Regions from separate parts of the Cupriavidus sp. FW306-1B-F12B genome, predicted to be linked through region 2. Evidence: riboswitches for the same ligand, from Rfam matches in the RefSeq annotation. Region 2 holds a riboswitch; the other holds the start of a gene.
The links. A riboswitch is a leader RNA that binds a small molecule or an ion and turns the genes downstream of it on or off. The one in region 2 is predicted to bind glycine.

Region 1: another riboswitch for glycine. It lies ahead of gcvT (glycine cleavage system aminomethyltransferase GcvT); the one in region 2 lies ahead of AC3WLE_RS11590 (D-amino acid dehydrogenase).

Annotation. Positions count from the first base shown of each region.
Region 1 is NZ_JBYSXC010000007.1:63,874-72,736, reverse strand. It holds gene gcvP (aminomethyl-transferring glycine dehydrogenase) at 1-1,646, opposite strand, end outside; gene gcvH (glycine cleavage system protein GcvH) at 1,747-2,127, opposite strand; gene gcvT (glycine cleavage system aminomethyltransferase GcvT) at 2,217-3,344, opposite strand; glycine riboswitch at 3,443-3,568, opposite strand; glycine riboswitch at 3,590-3,677, opposite strand; gene AC3WLE_RS13990 (YMGG-like glycine zipper-containing protein) at 3,755-3,982, opposite strand; gene AC3WLE_RS13985 (UvrD-helicase domain-containing protein) at 4,265-6,361, shown strand; partial or broken gene AC3WLE_RS13980 (ATP-binding protein) at 6,442-6,612, shown strand; gene AC3WLE_RS13975 (ABC transporter substrate-binding protein) at 6,598-7,734, opposite strand; gene hemN (oxygen-independent coproporphyrinogen III oxidase) at 7,924-8,863, shown strand, end outside.
Region 2 is NZ_JBYSXC010000005.1:321,756-330,618, forward strand. It holds gene AC3WLE_RS11590 (D-amino acid dehydrogenase) at 142-1,455, opposite strand; glycine riboswitch at 1,467-1,585, opposite strand; glycine riboswitch at 1,586-1,684, opposite strand; gene AC3WLE_RS11595 (TonB-dependent receptor) at 1,841-4,168, shown strand; gene AC3WLE_RS11600 (sialidase family protein) at 4,194-5,417, shown strand; gene AC3WLE_RS11605 (TlpA family protein disulfide reductase) at 5,414-5,917, shown strand; gene AC3WLE_RS11610 (porin) at 6,211-7,302, shown strand; gene AC3WLE_RS11615 (MBL fold metallo-hydrolase) at 7,342-8,346, shown strand; gene AC3WLE_RS11620 (Bug family tripartite tricarboxylate transporter substrate binding protein) at 8,377-8,863, opposite strand, start outside.

The sequences.
Region 1 (8,863 bases), on a different contig from region 2:
GGGTGGATCTGGCTGAATTCGGGCCAGGTCACCGGGATCATCTCGCTGGTGGCGTTCAGCTTCATCGTGCACGAGCCCAGCGGGATCATGGTGCGGTCCAGCGCCAGGTCCTTGTCGGCCAGCATGCGCAGGTAGCGCAGCATCTCGTGTTCGGCGTGGTGCGTGTTGAACACCGGGTGGGTCAGGTATTCGCTGGTGCGTGCCAGTTCCGCCGGGAACGCGTCCTGCACGACAGCTTCGAGCTTGTCGAAGTCCACTTCCGCGGGCAGCGGCTTGCCTTGCGTGAAGACTTCCCACAGCGCGACCACGTCGGCACGGGTGGCAGTCTCGTCCAGCGAGATGCCGACGCGCGTGGCGCTGATATGGCGCAGGTTGATGCCGCGCGCGGTGGCCGCGGCATGGATGGCATCGGTGTTGAAGCCGGTTTCCAGCGTCAGCGTATCGAAGAAGCTGGCGTTGGTGCGCGCGAAGCCGAGCTTTTCCAGGCCGGCGGCCAGCGTCGCGGTCAGGCGATGCACGCGCTGCGCGATGCGCTTCAGGCCCTGCGGGCCATGGTAGACCGCATACATCGACGCCATCACGGCCAGCAGCACCTGCGCGGTACAGATATTCGAGGTGGCCTTCTCGCGGCGGATATGCTGCTCGCGCGTCTGCAGGGCCAGGCGGTAGGCCTTGTTGCCCTGCGCATCGATGGTCACGCCCACCAGCCGGCCCGGCATCGAGCGCTTGAACGCGTCCTTCACCGCCATATAGCCGGCGTGCGGGCCGCCGAAGCCCAGCGGCACGCCGAAGCGCTGCGAGTTGCCCACGGCCACATCGGCGCCCCATTCGCCCGGCGCGGCGATCAGCGTCAGCGCCAGCAGGTCGGCGGCAGCCACCACCAGGCCGCCGGCGGCGTGCACGGCGTCGGCGATGGCGCGGTAGTCGTTGACGTCGCCGTTCACGCCCGGGTACTGCAGCAGCACGCCGAAGGCGTTGGCCGCGGCGGCATCGGCGGCGGGGCCGACCTTGACCTCGATGCCCATCGGCAGCGCGCGCGTGCGTACCACTTCCAGCGTCTGCGGCAGCACGTCGTCGGCCACGTAGAAGGTGTTCGAATCGTGCTTGTTCACGCGCTGCAGCAGCGTCATGGCTTCGGCCGCGGCAGTGCCTTCATCCAGCATCGACGCATTGGCGATATCCAGCCCGGTCAGGTCGGTGACCATCTGCTGGAAGTTCAGCATCGCCTCCAGGCGGCCCTGCGAGATCTCCGGCTGGTAGGGCGTGTAGGCGGTGTACCAGGCCGGGTTCTCGAAGATATTGCGCAGGATGACGCCGGGCGTGACGGTGTTGTAGTAGCCCTGGCCGATAAAGCTCTTCAGCACCCTGTTCTTGCCAGCCAGCCCGCGCAGCCTTGACAGCGCGGCTTCCTCGCTCAGCGGCTCGGTGAACTCGCCCATCGGCATGCCGTCGCGGCGGCGGATGGCGGCGGGGATGACGGCGTCGATCAGCGCGGCGCGGCTGTCATAGCCCAGCACCTTCAGCATGTGCTGCTGTTCGGGGGTATCGGGGCCGATATGGCGGGCGGCGAAGGCGTCGCGCGCCTCCAGTTCGGCCAGCGTGGGCCGGTTCACTTGGGCGGCGTTCATGGGAAGCGGGGCGTTCATTGGCAAGAACCTCGTGAGGTGCGCGCCGGCCGGTGGTCAGCCGGGACGGCGCGCGTCAGTCTGCAGTGGCCGGTCCAACCATGGACCGGCGCGGCCGGCGTCAGGCGCCGACGCTGGCCTTGTAGGCGTCGGCCGACATCAGGCCGTTGACGTCGTCGCCGTTGGCCGGCTTGAGCTTGAACAGCCACGCGTCGAAGGCGTCGGCGTTGACGCTCTCCGGGGCAGCCGTGGCGGCCTCGTTGACGGCGATCACTTCGCCGGCCACGGGGGCGTAGATGTCGGAAGCGGCCTTTACCGATTCCACCACTGCCAGCGCATCGCCGGCACCGACCGACTTGCCCACTTCGGGCAGTTCCAGGAAGACGATGTCGCCCAGCGCGTCCTGCGCGTGGTCGGTGATGCCGATGGTGAGCGTGCCGTCGGCTTCGACGCGTACCCACTCATGCGACTCGGTGTACTTGAGGTCAGCGGGGAAATTCATGAAGGTTCTCCGGATACAGATTTGTTTCTTGTTGGGTGATGCCTGCCCGGCGAAGCTGCCGGCAGGCGAGGGCGACCGTTGGGTGAGCCTCAGCTCACGAGTGCCTTGCCATTACGCACAAACGGCAGTTTAACCACAGTCGCGTTGAGTTTGCGGTCGCGGATCTCCACCTGCACGGTATCGCCCACGGCGACATCCTTGGGCAGGCGGGCAAAGGCGATGGACTGGGACAGCGACGGGCTGAAGGTGCCGCTGGTGATTTCACCGTCACCGGCCGGCGTGATCACTTTCTGGTGGGCGCGCAGGACGCCGCCCTTGTCACGCAGGATCAGGCCGAGGAATTGCTGGCGCGAACCGGCCGCGGCCAGTGCCGCCTTGCCGGTGAAGTCACGCTCGCTCTGCAGGTCCACCGTCCAGGCCAGGCCCGCATCCAGCGGCGAGGTGTTGATATCCATATCCTGGCCGTACAGGTTCATGCCGGCTTCCAGGCGCAGCGTGTCGCGCGCGCCCAGGCCTGCGGGGCGCACGCCGGCGGCGTTCAGCTTTTCCCAGACGGCGGCGACGTTCTCGGCCGGCACCACCAGTTCGAAGCCGTCTTCGCCGGTGTAGCCGGTGCGCGCCACCATGATCTCGCCGATGGCCGGGTCCTGGACCACGGCGGCGTTGAAGGGCTTGAGCGTGTCCGAAGGCTGGGTCGAGGGGAAGGTGCTCCACACCCTGGCGCGGGCGTTGGGCCCCTGCACGGCGACGATGGCCAGAGGCTGCGCGCCTGCAGGCGCAACATCGTCGCGGCGCGGCGTGATGGTCACATCGCTGCCGGTGGCGGCATTGCGCGCGCGGATCCATTCGATGTCGCCCAGCGCGGTGCTGGCGTTGACGACCAGGCGGAAGCGGTCCTCGGCAAAGAAGTAGACGATCAGGTCGTCGATGACGCCGCCTTTCTCATCCAGCATGCAGGAGTAGAGCGCCTTGCCCGGGGTCCGCAGCTTGTCGACATTGTTGGCCAGCAGGCCGCGCAGGAAGCTGCGGGTATTGGCGCCGGCGAGGTCGACCACGCACATGTGCGACACGTCGAACATGCCGGCGTCGGTGCGCACGGCATTGTGTTCTTCGATCTGGGAGCCGTAGTTGACCGGCATGTCCCAGCCGCCGAAATCAACCATGCGGGCGCCGAGGGCGCGGTGGATGGCGTTGAGGGGCGTGGCCTGGAGCGTCATGGAATCCTCTGGGGCAGTCTCGGTTGGCGAAAACAAAAAAGGGCCATCCGCCGCAACGCTCGCCGCGCCTGAATGTGGCGTGGCAATCCGCTGCGGCGGATGACCCCTCTGTCCTCGATACCTGAGAGATTACAAGGCGGATCCTGCCGGACCCCTTCCTCGTGCGCCCCTTCGGTGGGCACGCTCGCCACGAATGGCGGGTGCCGCTCTCCAGAGTTCGGCATGCATTGTGTGCATATTGCATGCCGATCCGATCGGTCCGTGGTGCCTGAGAGTTTTCGGGTGATACCCCTTCGGCGGCGCAGGCGATGCGCGCTCTCCCGGTCGGATGCGCGCAATGTACGGGAGGCCCCGGCCTTTGTCAAACCGGCCAGGGGAGCCTGCCGTACCTGTCGCTGCGGTGGTCTGGCTTACTTCTTCTTGTCGTCGGTGACAACGTTACCGATCACGCCGCCCACGGCCGCGCCACCCAGCGTACCCAGCGCGCTACCGTCGGTGAGGATGGCGCCGCCCACGGCGCCCGCGCCCGCGCCAATGGCGGTATTACGCTGCTTCGGGGTCATATCCGCGCAACCGGCAAAGGCCGCGACGGTCACGCCGATCAGGGTCACCTTGGTCAAAGTCTGCAGGGTTTTCATTATTGGCTCCGATGTGATGATTCAAGCATGTCAACCCCGCCGCGCAGGCCAGGGGACATACTAGTTAGAGCGTTTGGTTGCGCGATTGGCTCCGGCCTTTACGAAGTGTTACGCCGGTGACACAACCGGCCGTGTCAACGCGGTTTGCGCTGACTGACCTGCCGCGGCCAGCGTGTTAACATCGGCAGCTTTGCTGCCATGCCCGTTTTTTGGGTGCTGGCGTGTCCCGCCTGGCCTGCCGCTGTTCCTGCCGATTTCCCTGCCTCCAACCGCATCCCACGCATGACCCATGGCCTGAACTCCGCCCAATCCGAAGCCGTCCGCTACCTGGACGGCCCTTGCCTGGTGCTGGCCGGGGCGGGCTCCGGCAAGACCCGGGTGATCACGCAGAAGATCGCGCATCTGATCGAGGACAAGGGCTTCGAGCCGCGCCATATCGCCGCCGTCACCTTTACCAACAAGGCCGCCAAGGAGATGCAGGAGCGCATCGGCAAGCTGATGGAGGGCAAGACCACACGCGAGGGCAAGCGCATTCCGCTCAAACAGCTGACGGTCTGTACCTTCCACTCGCTCGGGGTGCAGATCCTGCGCATGGAGGCCGAGCACGTGGGCCTGAAGCCGCAGTTTTCGATCATGGATTCGGACGACTGCTTCGGCCTGATCCAGGAGCAGCTGGGCACCACCGACAAGAAGCTGATCCGCGGCGTGCAGGGCACGATCTCGCTATGGAAGAACGGCATGGTCGATCCGGAGGCAGCGATCGCGCAGGCCGCCAATGCCGACGAGCACCAGGCCGCGCTGGTCTACCGCAACTACGTGGCCACGCTGCACGCCTACCAGGCGGTGGATTTCGACGACCTGATCCGCCTGCCCGCCGAGCTGTTCGCGCGCAATGAAACGGTGCAACTCAAGTGGCAGAACCGCCTGCGCTACTTCCTGGTCGACGAATACCAGGACACCAACGCCTGCCAGTACCAGTTGCTGAAGCTGCTGGCAGGCGGCTCGCACCTGCGCGCGCCGGCCTTCACCGCGGTCGGCGACGACGACCAGGCCATCTATGGCTGGCGCGGCGCCACGCTGGACAACCTGCGCGGGTTGCAGACCGACTTCCCGGACCTGAAGGTGATCAAGCTGGAGCAGAACTACCGCTCCACGGTGCGCATCCTGGAAGCCGCCAACGCGGTCATCGCCAACAACCCCAAGCTGTTCGACAAGAAGCTGTGGAGCGAGCACGGCATGGGCGACCCCATCGCCATCCACCCGATGAACGACGAGGAGCACGAGGCCGAGTCGGTGGTGTTCCGCCTGTCCGCGCACAAGTTCGAGCGCCGCGCGCAGTTCCGCGACTACGCCATCCTGTATCGCGGCAACCACCAGGCGCGGCTGTTTGAGCAGATCCTGCGGCGCGAACGGATTCCCTATGTGCTGTCGGGCGGCCAGAGCTTCTTCGACAAGGCCGAGATCAAGGACATCTGCGCCTATCTGCGCCTGATTGCCAACCCCGACGACGATCCCGCCTTTATCCGCGCCATCACCACGCCGCGCCGCGGCGTGGGCAACACCACGCTGGAAGCGCTGGGCACCTTTGCCGGACAGGCCAAGGTGTCGCTGTTCGAGGCCGCGATGATGGGCGGCATCGAAGGCAAGCTGCAGCCGCGCCAGCTGGAGCCGCTGCGCGTGTTCTGCGAATCGATGGTACGGCTGGCCGACCGCGCGGCCAAGGATCCCGCCACCGTGGTGCTGGACGACCTGATGGAAGGGATCCACTACGAGGCCTACCTGTACGACAGCTTCGACGAACGGCAGGCGCAGTCGCGCTGGACCAATACGCTGGAATTCCTCGACTGGCTCAAGCGCAAGGGCACCAAGCCCGAAGGCGCCGAGGGCGAGGAAGCCACCGGCTTCGACAATGCCGACGGCCTCGGCAGCGAAGGCAAGAACCTGCTGGAGCTGACCCAGACCGTGGCGCTGATGAGCATGCTGGAAGGCCGCGAGGAAGATCCCGACGCGGTGCGGCTGTCCACGCTGCATGCGTCCAAGGGGCTGGAGTATCCGCACGTGTTCCTGGTCGGCGTGGAGGAGGGCATCCTGCCGCACTGCCGCGAAGAAGAGGACATGAGCGACGAGAAGATCGAGGAAGAGCGGCGATTGATGTATGTCGGCATCACCCGCGCCCAGCGCAGCCTGCATGTCAGCTGGTGCAAGAAGCGCAAGCGCGCGCGAGAGACCTACTCGTGCCAGCCTTCGCGCTTTATCGGCGAGATGAAGCTGGAGGAGGCGCCTGCGCCGGTGGATGAAACCCCGGCGATGAGCCCCAAGGACCGGCTCGGCGCGCTCAAGGCACTGCTGGGAAACGGCGGCAAGACAGCCCCGGGCTGAACGGGCGCTACAGTCCCGATACAAAGGCCTACCAGGCTGACAAGACGCGGGGTGCAGGCATGCCTAGTATGGCGGCTGTGCTGCTCGCGCCGTTCGACCGCGTCGAATCCTCGCGCAGCCGCGCCACCGGCGGGGTCGGCATGGGGTTGTCGATCGCGGTCGACATTGCCGCGCGCCATGGCGGCGAGCTGACCCTGAGCAACCGCCCCGAAGGCGGCCTGCGCGCGCGCCTGTCCCTACCGCGCGGCTGACGCCGCCAGCGTGACGTACTGCGAGCCGCGCTGCCCGTGCGTGAAGTCGAGCGGGAAATCGCCCACGTCCACGCGCCCCTGCAGTGCCCGCCGCATCTCGGCCGCGCCGCTGCCGCGCAGGCCGGCCAGCGCGCGCGCCAGCCATGCCGCGCCGATATAGCCAGCCAGCGTGGCCGGCGACGGCGGCTCATCCAGGTATTGCTTCATGCGCGCCACGTGTTCCTTCACCACCCGCAGCGTTGCCTGTTGCGGCCCGGGCGCGACCTGGGTCAGCACCATGCCGCCGTTGTAGCCAGCGCCCAGGATCTCGCGCGCGGCGGTGGCGCTGACCGACGACAGCCCGACCAGGAAACCGTACCAGCCCTGCACCGCCAGCGCGCGGCCCAGCCCGGCGTAGGCAAGGGTATCGCCCGCCACGATCACCGCGCCCGGGCGAGTGGCGGCGATGCGCCGGGCGGCGGCCTCGGGATTGGCGTCGAGCGGCACTGCGCGCGTCCCGGTCTGCGCCTCCAGCCGGGCCAGCGACGGGGCGGCGAAGTCCGGCGCCAGGGCCAGCGCGATGCTGGTCAGGCCGTAGCTGCGCAGCTGGCGTACCGCCGCGTCCAGTTCGGCCTGGTAGTCGGCACGGGTGAACCAGACGTTGTCGGCCGCCAGCGCAAGCCCCGACAGCGGCGCCACGATCTGCACGCCGCGCCGGCCCAGCTCGGCCGATGCCGCCAGCGCCGGCAACAGCCGGTCGCCCGGGCCGAACAGCAGCTCGGCGCGTTCGGTATCGGCCAGCGACACCGCCTGCGCCAGCGCGCGGCGCGGGTCGGGATCGGCGTCACGGACCACGTGCGCGATGCGCACCGGGCCGTTGCCGGCGTTGACAGCATCGAACATGACCTTGGCCCCGGCCAGGTAGTCGCGCGCAAGGTCGGCTTGCGCGCCGCCGCGGTCGAGCAGGTGGCCGACCACGACCGTGCGGCGCGCCTGCGTCTGCGACAGAGCTGGCCAGGCGGGCAGGGCCAGGGCCGCGCCGGCGGCGGCAAGCAGGCGGCGCCGGTGCCGGGCCGGTGCTGCCAGGTGGCTGCGCAGCGGTGGGTACGGCGGATGCGTTGATGTCTGGTCGGGAGTTGGCATTGCAGGGGCAGGTGACGCGCGGGCCGGCGGTGGCGCGCAGCGTATCCGCCACACATGACACCAATGTGACGCCCGCCGCCCGCAGGTCCAATGCCCGCGCTTGACGGCGGTCAACGCGCCAGCGGCGGTGCGGCCCTACGATGGGCCGTCATACACCCATACCCCCGCGCCCCCATGATCCCGTCTGCCATGACTTTCCCTGCGCCCGACCGCCGCGCACTGTCCGACTTCCGCGCGCTGGCCGGCCGCATCGACGGCAACGGCCCGCGCTATACCTCGTACCCGACGGCCGACCGCTTCCGCAACGGGCCCGACCTGTCGCTGTACCACGACGCACTCGCCGCCTGCCGCGCCGACGCGCCGGCGCCGCTGTCGCTGTACCTGCATATCCCGTTCTGCGAGAACATCTGCTACTACTGCGGCTGCAACAAGATCATCACGCGCGACCATGGCCGCAGCGCCCGCTACGTCAACTACCTGGGCCGCGAGATGGCGCTGGTGGCAGACCGGCTCGGGCCGCGCCGCCAGGTGCTGCAGTCGCACTGGGGCGGGGGCACGCCGACCTTCCTCGACCCCGGCGAGATGCGCCGCGTGATGGCGCTGCTGCATGAGCATTTCGAGCTGGCGGCCGAGGGCGAGCATTCGATCGAGATCGATCCGCGCCGCGTCGACCACGCCCGCATTGCGCTGCTGGCCGAGCTGGGCTTCAACCGCGTCAGCCTGGGCGTGCAGGATTTCGATCCCGAGGTCCAGCAGGCCATCCATCGCATCCAGCCGTTCGAAGAGACCCGCGCCGTGGTGGATGCCGCACGCACGCTGGGTTTCCGCTCGGTCAGCCTGGACCTGATCTACGGCCTGCCGCACCAGACCGCGGCGCGCTTTGGCCGCACCATCGAGCAGGTGCTGGCGCTGCGTCCCGACCGGCTCTCGGTCTATAGCTACGCGCACCTGCCGCATGTGTTCAAGCCGCAACGCCGCATCGACGAAAACGCCTTGCCGCCCGCCGGCGAGAAGCTCGACATCCTGGTCTCCACCATCGAGCGGCTGACCGCCGAGGGCTACGTTTATATCGGCATGGACCATTTCGCGCTGCCCGACGACGACCTCGCCGTGGCCCAGCGCGAAGGGC
Region 2 (8,863 bases):
CCGGGCGAAGATAGGGCATCACGTCCACTATTCTTCAAGCGTATACATGCGCCGCCCCATGCTTCCATCATGGCGCGGCGCTGTTCGCGCACAGTGGCCCCTATCCCACAAATGGGAGAGTGGGAGAAAACACCCGCGAACTCAGGCCTTGGCCAATGCCAGCGGCGCACCCGGCGCGACTGCCACGTTCGCGCCGAAATGCTGGTCGACAACTCCCGCCACCATATCAGCCGTCACCGCCGACAAAGTCCACCCCAGGTGCCCGTGCCCGGTGTTGTAGAAGATGCATGCCGCCCGCCCGCGCCCCACGCGCGGCAGCATGTCCGGCATCATCGGCCGCAGCCCGGCCCAAGGCACCACGCTGCGCGTGCTGACGCCGGGAAAGCACTGCTGCACCCATTCCACCAGCGGGCGGATGCGGTCGGCGCGGATATCGCGGTTGTAGCCGTTGAACTCGGCGGTGCCGGCCACACGGAAGCGGTCGTCGCCCAAGCGGCTGGTGACCAGCTTGGTTTCGTCGTCGAGCAGGCTGACCACCGGTGCGGCGGCGCGGCTGGCCTCGTCGGTCAGGTTGACCGTGATCGAATAGCCCTTGACCGGATAGATGTTGACCCGGTCGCCCAGCCCCGCGGCCAGCGCGCGGCTGGCGGTGCCGGCGCAGATCACGGCGCCATCGAAGCTGGAGGTGGCCGTGTCGGCGCCGTCCTGCACGGTCACGGTGGCGCGCCTGCCGTCGGCCTTCACCGCCTGCACGTCCTGGCCGTACAGGCAGCGCACGCCCAGCCGATCGATGGCTGCGGCCAGGCCGCTGGTGAACTTGTGGATGTCGCCGGTGGAATCGCTCTCGGTGAAGTAGCCGCCGTAGTACGAGCCGGCCAGCGTCGGCTCGATCGCGCGCATCTCCTCGGGCGTCACGGCGCGCCGCTCCAGCCCGCCCTGCGCCAGCAGCGCCGAGACCCGGCCGGCATGCTCGAAGCCGGCCTTGTCGCGGTAGATATGGAGGATGCCTTCCTTCTTCAGGTCGAAATCGATGCCTTCCTGCGCCGCCCAGGCGAACAGGTGTTCACGCGCGGCGATGGCCAGGCGCGCGGTCTCGATGGTGTTGCGGCGGTAGTGGGGGATGGCGGCGATGAACTCGGCGAACCAGGACAGCTTGTGCCAGTTGGGCCGGGGATTGACCAGCAGCGGGGCGTCGTTGCGCAGCATCCATTTCATGCCCTTGACGATGGTCGACCAGTGGGTCCAGACCTCGGCGTTGGAGGCCGACAACTGGCCGCCATTGGCGAACGAGGTCTCCATGGCGGCATAGCGGTGGCGTTCGAACAGTGTGACGGAGAATCCGCGCCGGGCCAGCGCGTAGGCCGTGGTGACACCCGTGATGCCACCGCCGATGACAGCGATTGATTTCATGATCTGCAGGTTCCAGGAACGTCGATGGTGGGAGCCCGGACGCAATATGCGTGGCGGACGCCCCCTCTGTTCTGGACCTGAGAGATTCACGACACCCGGCCGCGAGGGCGGGGCGCGCTTGCTCCTTCGGTATGCCGGCGGACGATAGCGTCCGGCATTCTTCAGAGTGCACTGACTGGTGATGCCGGTCCTTTTGCCTGAGAGTTTCCGGGGCGGTTGCTCCTTCGGCGCTGTCCGCGGCGGGCGCCGCGACAGTCTCTCCCTGCATCACATTGGCTTGATGCCAATCGGGGCAATGTAGTGACAAGGCTCGACGTTGGATATGCGGGTTAACGCTTAGGCGGCCTGCCGCCCGCGTCGCTATGTCGCATCGGCCTGCGTCCCCGTGCCCCATAAAATGTCAGCGCTCGCTCTCGGGGAGAGGCGCCGTATGCTGCGCTCAGGTGGAGTGAGTCGAAAAAGACGACAACAAGGTTTTCCAGTGAAGAAAAATCGCATTGCACTGGCCGTTTCGGCGGTGCTGATGGGCCCCGCCGTCGCCGCCGCCCAGGTGGTGGACGCGCCCGAGCCGCTGCAGGAGGTGGTGGTCTCGGCCAAGTCGGAGCGCGCCGAGACGCCGGCGATACCGCCCAACACGCCCTCGCCGGCCTACGGCATCAGCAGCCGCCGCATGGCCGACTTCAATGTGGTGAACACGGAAGACGCCCTCAAGTACGCGCCCAACCTCGCCGTACGCAAGCGCTTCATCGGCGATATGAACTCGATCATCTCGGTGCGCAGCACCAGTTCGCGCCAGTCGGCGCGCGGGCTGGTGTATGCGGACGGCCTGCTGCTGTCCAACCTGCTGGGGTCGGACTTCAGCTTCCCGCCGCGCTGGTCGCTGGTCAACAGCGCCGAGATCGAGCGCATGGATGTGCTGTACGGCCCGTATTCGGCGCTATATCCCGGCAACTCGCTGGGTGCGACGGTGCTGATCACCACGCGCACGCCGGAGAAGCTCGAGGGCGATGCCAGCGTGCAGCTGTTCACGCAGCGCTTCAGCCTGTACGGCACGCACGACAACTTCAACGGGGTCCACGCCAACGCCTATGTGGGCGACCGCGTCGGCCCGTTCTCGTGGCTGGTCAGCGTGGACCGGCAGGACAGCAAGAGCCAGCCGTTGAGCTTCTATACCGCGGCACGCTCCACGGCCCGCGCCACTTCTGCCGACAAGCCGGTCACCGGCGCCTACTTCGACCAGGACCAGACCGGCCGCGACCGCGTGGTGATGGGCGTGAACAGCGAGGGCGTCACCCACACCGTGCAGGACCAGCTCAAGCTCAAGCTTGGCTACGACATCACCAATACCCTGCAGGCGCAGTTCACCGCGGCCTACTGGCAGCAGGACCGCTCCAGCGCCACCGGCAGCTACCTGCGCGATGCCGATGGCAATGTTGTGTCGAGCGGTCCCGTGAATATCGGCGGCTATCGCTATGTGATTCCCGCCAACGCCTTTGCCCCCAGCAATGGCGAGGACGCGCGCTGGCTCTATGGCCTGTCGCTGCGCACGCGCAATGAGACCGGCTGGAATTTCTCGGGCGTGGCGTCGCTGTTCGATGTCAGCAAGGACATCAGCCGCAGCGCCAACACCGCCGGCAGCGGGCCGGGCACGGTGACCTATGGCGACGGCACCGGCTGGCGCACGCTCGACCTGAAGGCCGACTACCGCCCGCAGCTGCTGCAGGGCGGGCACTGGGTCACGTTCGGCTACCACTATGACAATTACCGGCTGAGCAACACCACCTACAACACCTCGGACTGGCAGGCGGTCACCATCACCGCCTTCAACAACGCCTTTGCCGGCAAGACCGAGACCCAGGCGCTCTATGCGCAGGACGCCTGGTACTTTGCCGAGGACTGGAAGCTGATCCCCGGCGTGCGCTACGAACACTGGCGCGCCTATGACGGCAGCCGCAGCCAGCCCGGCGTGGACATCGGCTACCCGGTGCGCAGCGAATCCAACTGGTCGCCCAAGCTGGCGCTGGAGAAGGCCTTCGGGCAGGACTGGCTGGGCCGCTTGTCGCTGGGCCAGGCCTATCGCTACCCGACTGTCAGCGAGCTGTTCCAGGGCCGCATCACCGGCACCGCGCTGATCAACAACGATCCCAACCTGCGGCCCGAGCGGTCATTCTCGAAGGACCTGACCTTCGAGCGCACGCTGGATTCGTCGTACTTCCGGGTCTCGGTGTATGAGGACGATATCCGCGATGCCCTGGTCAGCCAGACCAATACCACGGTATTCCCGACCGTCACCAGTTTCCAGAACGTCGACCGCGTGCGCACCCGCGGCATCGAGCTGGCCTATGACGCGCGCGATGTGTTCGTCAGCGGCTTCGACCTGTCGGCCAGCGGGGCCTACAACCATTCGAAGACGCTCGAGAACGCCAACAACCCGGCCTCGGTGGGCAAGTACTTCTACCGCATTCCCAAGTGGCGGGCCAACCTGATGGGCACCTATCGCATCACGCCGGCCTGGGCCGGCACGCTGGCCATGACCTATTCGGGGCGGCAGTACAATACGCTCGACAATTCCGACGTCAATCCCGACACCTTCGGCGGCACCAGCAGCTTCCTGACCTTTGATGTCAAGCTGACGTACCGGCCTGCGAAGAACGTGCGCCTCGGGCTTGGCATCGACAACCTCACCGACCAGCGCTACTACGTCTACCACCCGTATCCGGGCCGGACGTTCTACGCCGAGGCGAAACTTTCCTTCTGAGCACGTGAACAGGCTGACCATATCCATGCAAGGCGTTCGCCCCGGTTTCCGCTTGATCGTTGCCGGGCTGATGATGGCCGGTGCCGCGCTGGCCGCGACCGCGCAAACGCACGGCGATCACAGCGGCCACGGCGCGCAGGCCAAGGCCGCGAAGATGAGCGAGCTTGGCACCGGCGCCGCGTTCGACCGAAACGGCAAGCTGTGGGTCGCCTACAAGGACGGCCCTTACGTCGCGGTACGTGCATCGACCGACTACGGCCGCAGCTTCGGGCCGGCGCAGCATGTCAACAACGTGCCGGAGCAGGTCGCCGCCGATCATGAAAGCCGGCCCAAGGTCGCCGCGGGGCGCGACGGCGAGATCTTCGTCACCTGGACCCAGCCGCTGCCCAAGCCGTGGACCGGCTTTATCCGCTTTGCGCATTCCGCCGATGGCGGCAAGTCCTTTGCCGAACCGCTGACGGTGCATGCCAACCGCGACCAGATCGCCCACCGCTTCGACGCCATCGCGGTGGACAACGCCGGGCGCGTCTTCGTCAGCTGGATCGACAAGCGCGACGTGGTTGCCGCCGAGGCGCGCAAGCGGCCGTACGCCGGCGCCGCGGTCTACTACGCGGTCTCGGCCGACCAGGGCAAGACCTTCCAGGGCGACTACAAGATTGCCGACCAGTCGTGCGAATGCTGCCGCATCGCGCTGTCGCCCACGCCCGACGGCAAGATGCTGGCGCTGTGGCGCCATGTATTCCCGCCCAACGCGCGCGACCACGCGCTGGCGCTGCTGGGCACCGACGGCAAGGCCACGCCGATGCAGCGCGCCACCTTTGACGACTGGCGCATCGACGCCTGCCCGCACCACGGCCCCGGCGCTTCGGTGGCGCCCGATGGCACGGTGCACATGGTCTGGTTCAACGTGCGCGAAGGCAAGCCCACGGTCTCGGTGGGGCGCTGGAAGGACGGCAAGCTGCAGGCACAGCGCCCGCTGGACGACCCGCGCGCGCAGCATGCCGACATCGTCGCGCTGAACGACAACGAGATCGCGGTGGCCTGGAAATCGTTCGACGGCCAGCAGACGCGGCTGTCCGCGATGCTGTCGCACGATGGCGGCAAGACCTGGCAGACGCGCAAGCTGGCCGGCACGGAGCGCGACTCGGACCAGCCGCACCTGCTGCAGCATGCGGGCCGCGCCTACGTGCTGTGGCGTACCGAGGCCGAGGGCTTCCAGGTGTTCCCGCTGGGCAAGGAGGGTGCATGATGCCATCCCGCCGCAAGCTGCTCGCCGCTGCCGTCCTGACCCTGGCGATGACGGCCGCCAATGCCGGTAGTCAACCGGCCGACCGCGTCGCCGTGTTCGCATCGGCCAGCGCCGCCCAGCTGGCGGCCAGCCAGAAGGGCAAGCCCTTTGTACTGGTGGTGTGGTCGCTCGACTGCGTCTATTGCAAGCGCAACTTCGACGCCATCGGCAAGCTGCGCGCGCGGCATCCGGACCTGCGCGTCGTCACGCTGGCGACGGACAACCCCGACGCGCTGCCACAGGTGCAGCAATTGCTCCAGCGCGTCAGGCTCACGCGCAACGCGTGGGTGTTCGGGCACGAGCCGCAGGAGCGGCTGCGCTATGCGGTCGATCCGGACTGGATGGGCGAGATGCCGCGCACCTACTTCTATCGCGCCGATGGCCAGCGGCACGGCGTGTCCGGCGTGATCAGCGACGCCGACTGGGGCAAGCACCTGCGCTGGGCTGGCATCGCCGGCTGAGCGCGCACCGGAATTCCATGAGGCCAGCGCGGGCCCGCAGCCCACGCTGGAGCGCGCCTCAGGCAAACGCGGTTCACCGCCTTTCTTGTCGGCTGCGCCTGCGTGACGCGCAGCGCAGCGGCGTGCCATAACCCCTCCCCACACATCGGTAGTTTCCCCACTCGGCCTCCATAAAACGGGGCGGTAGTATTCGCCCGTGGTGGTTCAATAAAGAAACAGATGTTCAAATATGAACATATGGGGGCTGCCAGGGTGCCTGGCAGGTTGCCGCCACAGGAAGCAGGGGAGACAGAATGAAATTCAACAGATACGCGGCCGGCCTGGCTGCCGCCATGCCGCTGGTGGCGGCGGCGCAATCGGTGACGCTCTATGGGGTGATCGATACGGGTGTGGAATACCTCAACCACGTGGGTGCGGCGGGAAATGACCTGGTGCGCCAGCCGTCGCTGGCTGCGACTGTGCCATCGCGCTGGGGCTTGCGCGGTTCGGAAGACCTCGGCAACGGGCTGAAGAGCGTGTTCGTGCTGGAATCCGGCTTCGCGCCGGATTCAGGCGTCTCGAATCAGGGCGCGCGACTGTTCGGCCGGCAGGCCTTCGTCGGGCTGAGCGGCCCGTGGGGACAGATCGGGTTTGGGCGCCAGTACACCATGCTGTTCTGGGCGCGTCTGGATACCGACATCCTTACCTCCAACGTCTACGGTGTCGGCTCGATTGACAGCTATATCCCCAACACGCGCGCCGACAACGCGGTCTCGTACAAGGGCAAGTTCGGTGGCGTCACCGTTGGCGCCACGTACAGCCTGGGCCGCGATACCGTCAATGCGGGACCGGGCCCGGCCGGCACCAACTGTGCGGGCGAGAACCCCGCGGACTCGCACGCCTGCCGCGAATGGTCGGCCATGCTGATGTACGAGACTGACTGGTGGGGCGTGAGCGCCGCCTACGATTCGCTGCGCGGCGGCCCCGGCGCCTTTGGTGGCCTGACCCGGAGCAGCCTGAAGGACGACCGCTTCTCGCTGGGCGGCTACATGCTGCTGCCGCGGACCAAGCTGGGCCTGGGACTGCTGTCTCGCAACAACGAAGCAAGCAGCACCCCGCGCAGCGACCTCTGGTTCGCGGGGGCGTCCTACGACATCACGCCCGCGTTCAACCTTGCCGGCGAAGTCTTCTACGTGAAGTACCGGCGCAGCGCGAACAAGGCCTGGCTTGGCGCGATCCGGGGCACCTACGCGTTCTCGAAACGCACCTCCGTGTATGCCACGGCGGGCTATATCGACAACGGCGGCCAGTCGGCGCTGTCGGTCAGCGGCGGCAGCCCCGGCGGCAATCCCAGCGCGGGCGGCAACCAGGCCGGCGTGATGCTCGGCGTCAAGCAGATCTTCTGAGGCGCTGCAGCGCTGTCACCCTTTTCAATAGGTAGAACGATGAAATCATCCCGCTTGCTGGCGATGCTGACCGGCATCGCCCTGATGTGTGCCACGGCCTTGTCGGTCGCCGCCACGCCCGCCCCGGCTGCGGCCGCCCCGGAACGCACTGACCATTTCCGCGTGACGCTGCTGGGCACGGGCACCCCGGTGCCTTCGGCAACGCGCGCTGGCTACAGCACGCTGGTCGAGGCCGGCGGCCAGAAGCTGGTTTTTGATTTTGGCCGCAATGTGGCCGTGCGCCTGTGGCAGTTGCGGATTCCGCTGGGCAGCGTCGACGCGCACTTCCTGACGCACTTCCACTCGGACCATCTGGTGGGACTGCCCGACCTGTGGCTGACTGGCTGGCTGCGGCCGCCCTACGGCCGCCGCGACAAGCCCATGGCGCTGTACGGCCCGGCGGGCACGCGCGCGCTTGCCGATGGGCTGCGCCAGGCCTTTGCCGCGGACATCGCCATCCGGCACAAGGATGAGGGCAGCGCGCTTGCGGGCATCACCATCGATGCCCGCGACGTCGCGCCCGGGGTCGTCTATGAAAAAGACGGGGTCCGCGTGACGGCATTCGAGAACGACCACGGCGACAACATCCGGCCGTCGTATGGCTACCGGATTGACTATCGGGGCCGGGTGGTGGTGCTGTCGGGCGATACCCGGTTCAGTCCCGCCGTGGTCGCGCAGGCAAAGAACGCCGACGTGCTGGTGCATTGCGTCACGCTGATCCCCGATGCGCTGCTGGCTTCCAACCCCGCGTACCGTGCCATCTACGATCACCTGTCCTCGCCGGAGGATGCCGCGCGGGTCTTCCAGGCTGCGGGGCCGAGGCTGGCGGTGTTCAGTCACATCGGCCTGAACGGCGATGCCACGGTCGGGCAGATTGCCGAGCGGGTCCGCAAGACGTATGCCGGTGAACTACTGATCGGCGAGGACCTGACGCGCGTGGAGATCAGCCTGGATGGCCGTGCCGGGACGCCGGGTGGCGTCGCGGTGTGGCAGGAGCGACCGTGAGCCCCGGCGCGCCGCGCCATCCCCTTGCGTTCAATCCGGCTTGATTCCCGCGCGCGCAATGATGGGCTTCCAGCGCTGCTGCTCCTGCGCGATAAAGCGCGAGAACTCCGCCGGCGTGTCGCCCACCACAATCGCCGCATCCGCGCTCAGGCGCTCGACCGACGACTTGCTCTTCACTGCTTTCACGGTGGCGTCCGCCAGCTTGTCGGCGGCCGCCTGGGGCAGAGATGCCGGTGCCAGCAGGCCATACCACTGCGTCATTTCGAAGCCGGGATAGCCTTGTTCGGCAACCGTTGGCACGTCGGGCAGCTGGGGAATGCGCTGGGTCGTGCCGGTGGCGATGCAGCGCACCTTGCCGGCCTTGATGAACTGGATGATCGCCGGCGCGCCGACCGCGGCTGCGTCCAACCGCCCCGACAGCAGGTCAGTGATCTGCGGACCGCTGCCGCGATACGGCACATGGGTGATGAAGGTGCCGGTCGCGGCCTTCAGGTATTCAAAGGCCAGATGGCCGGCG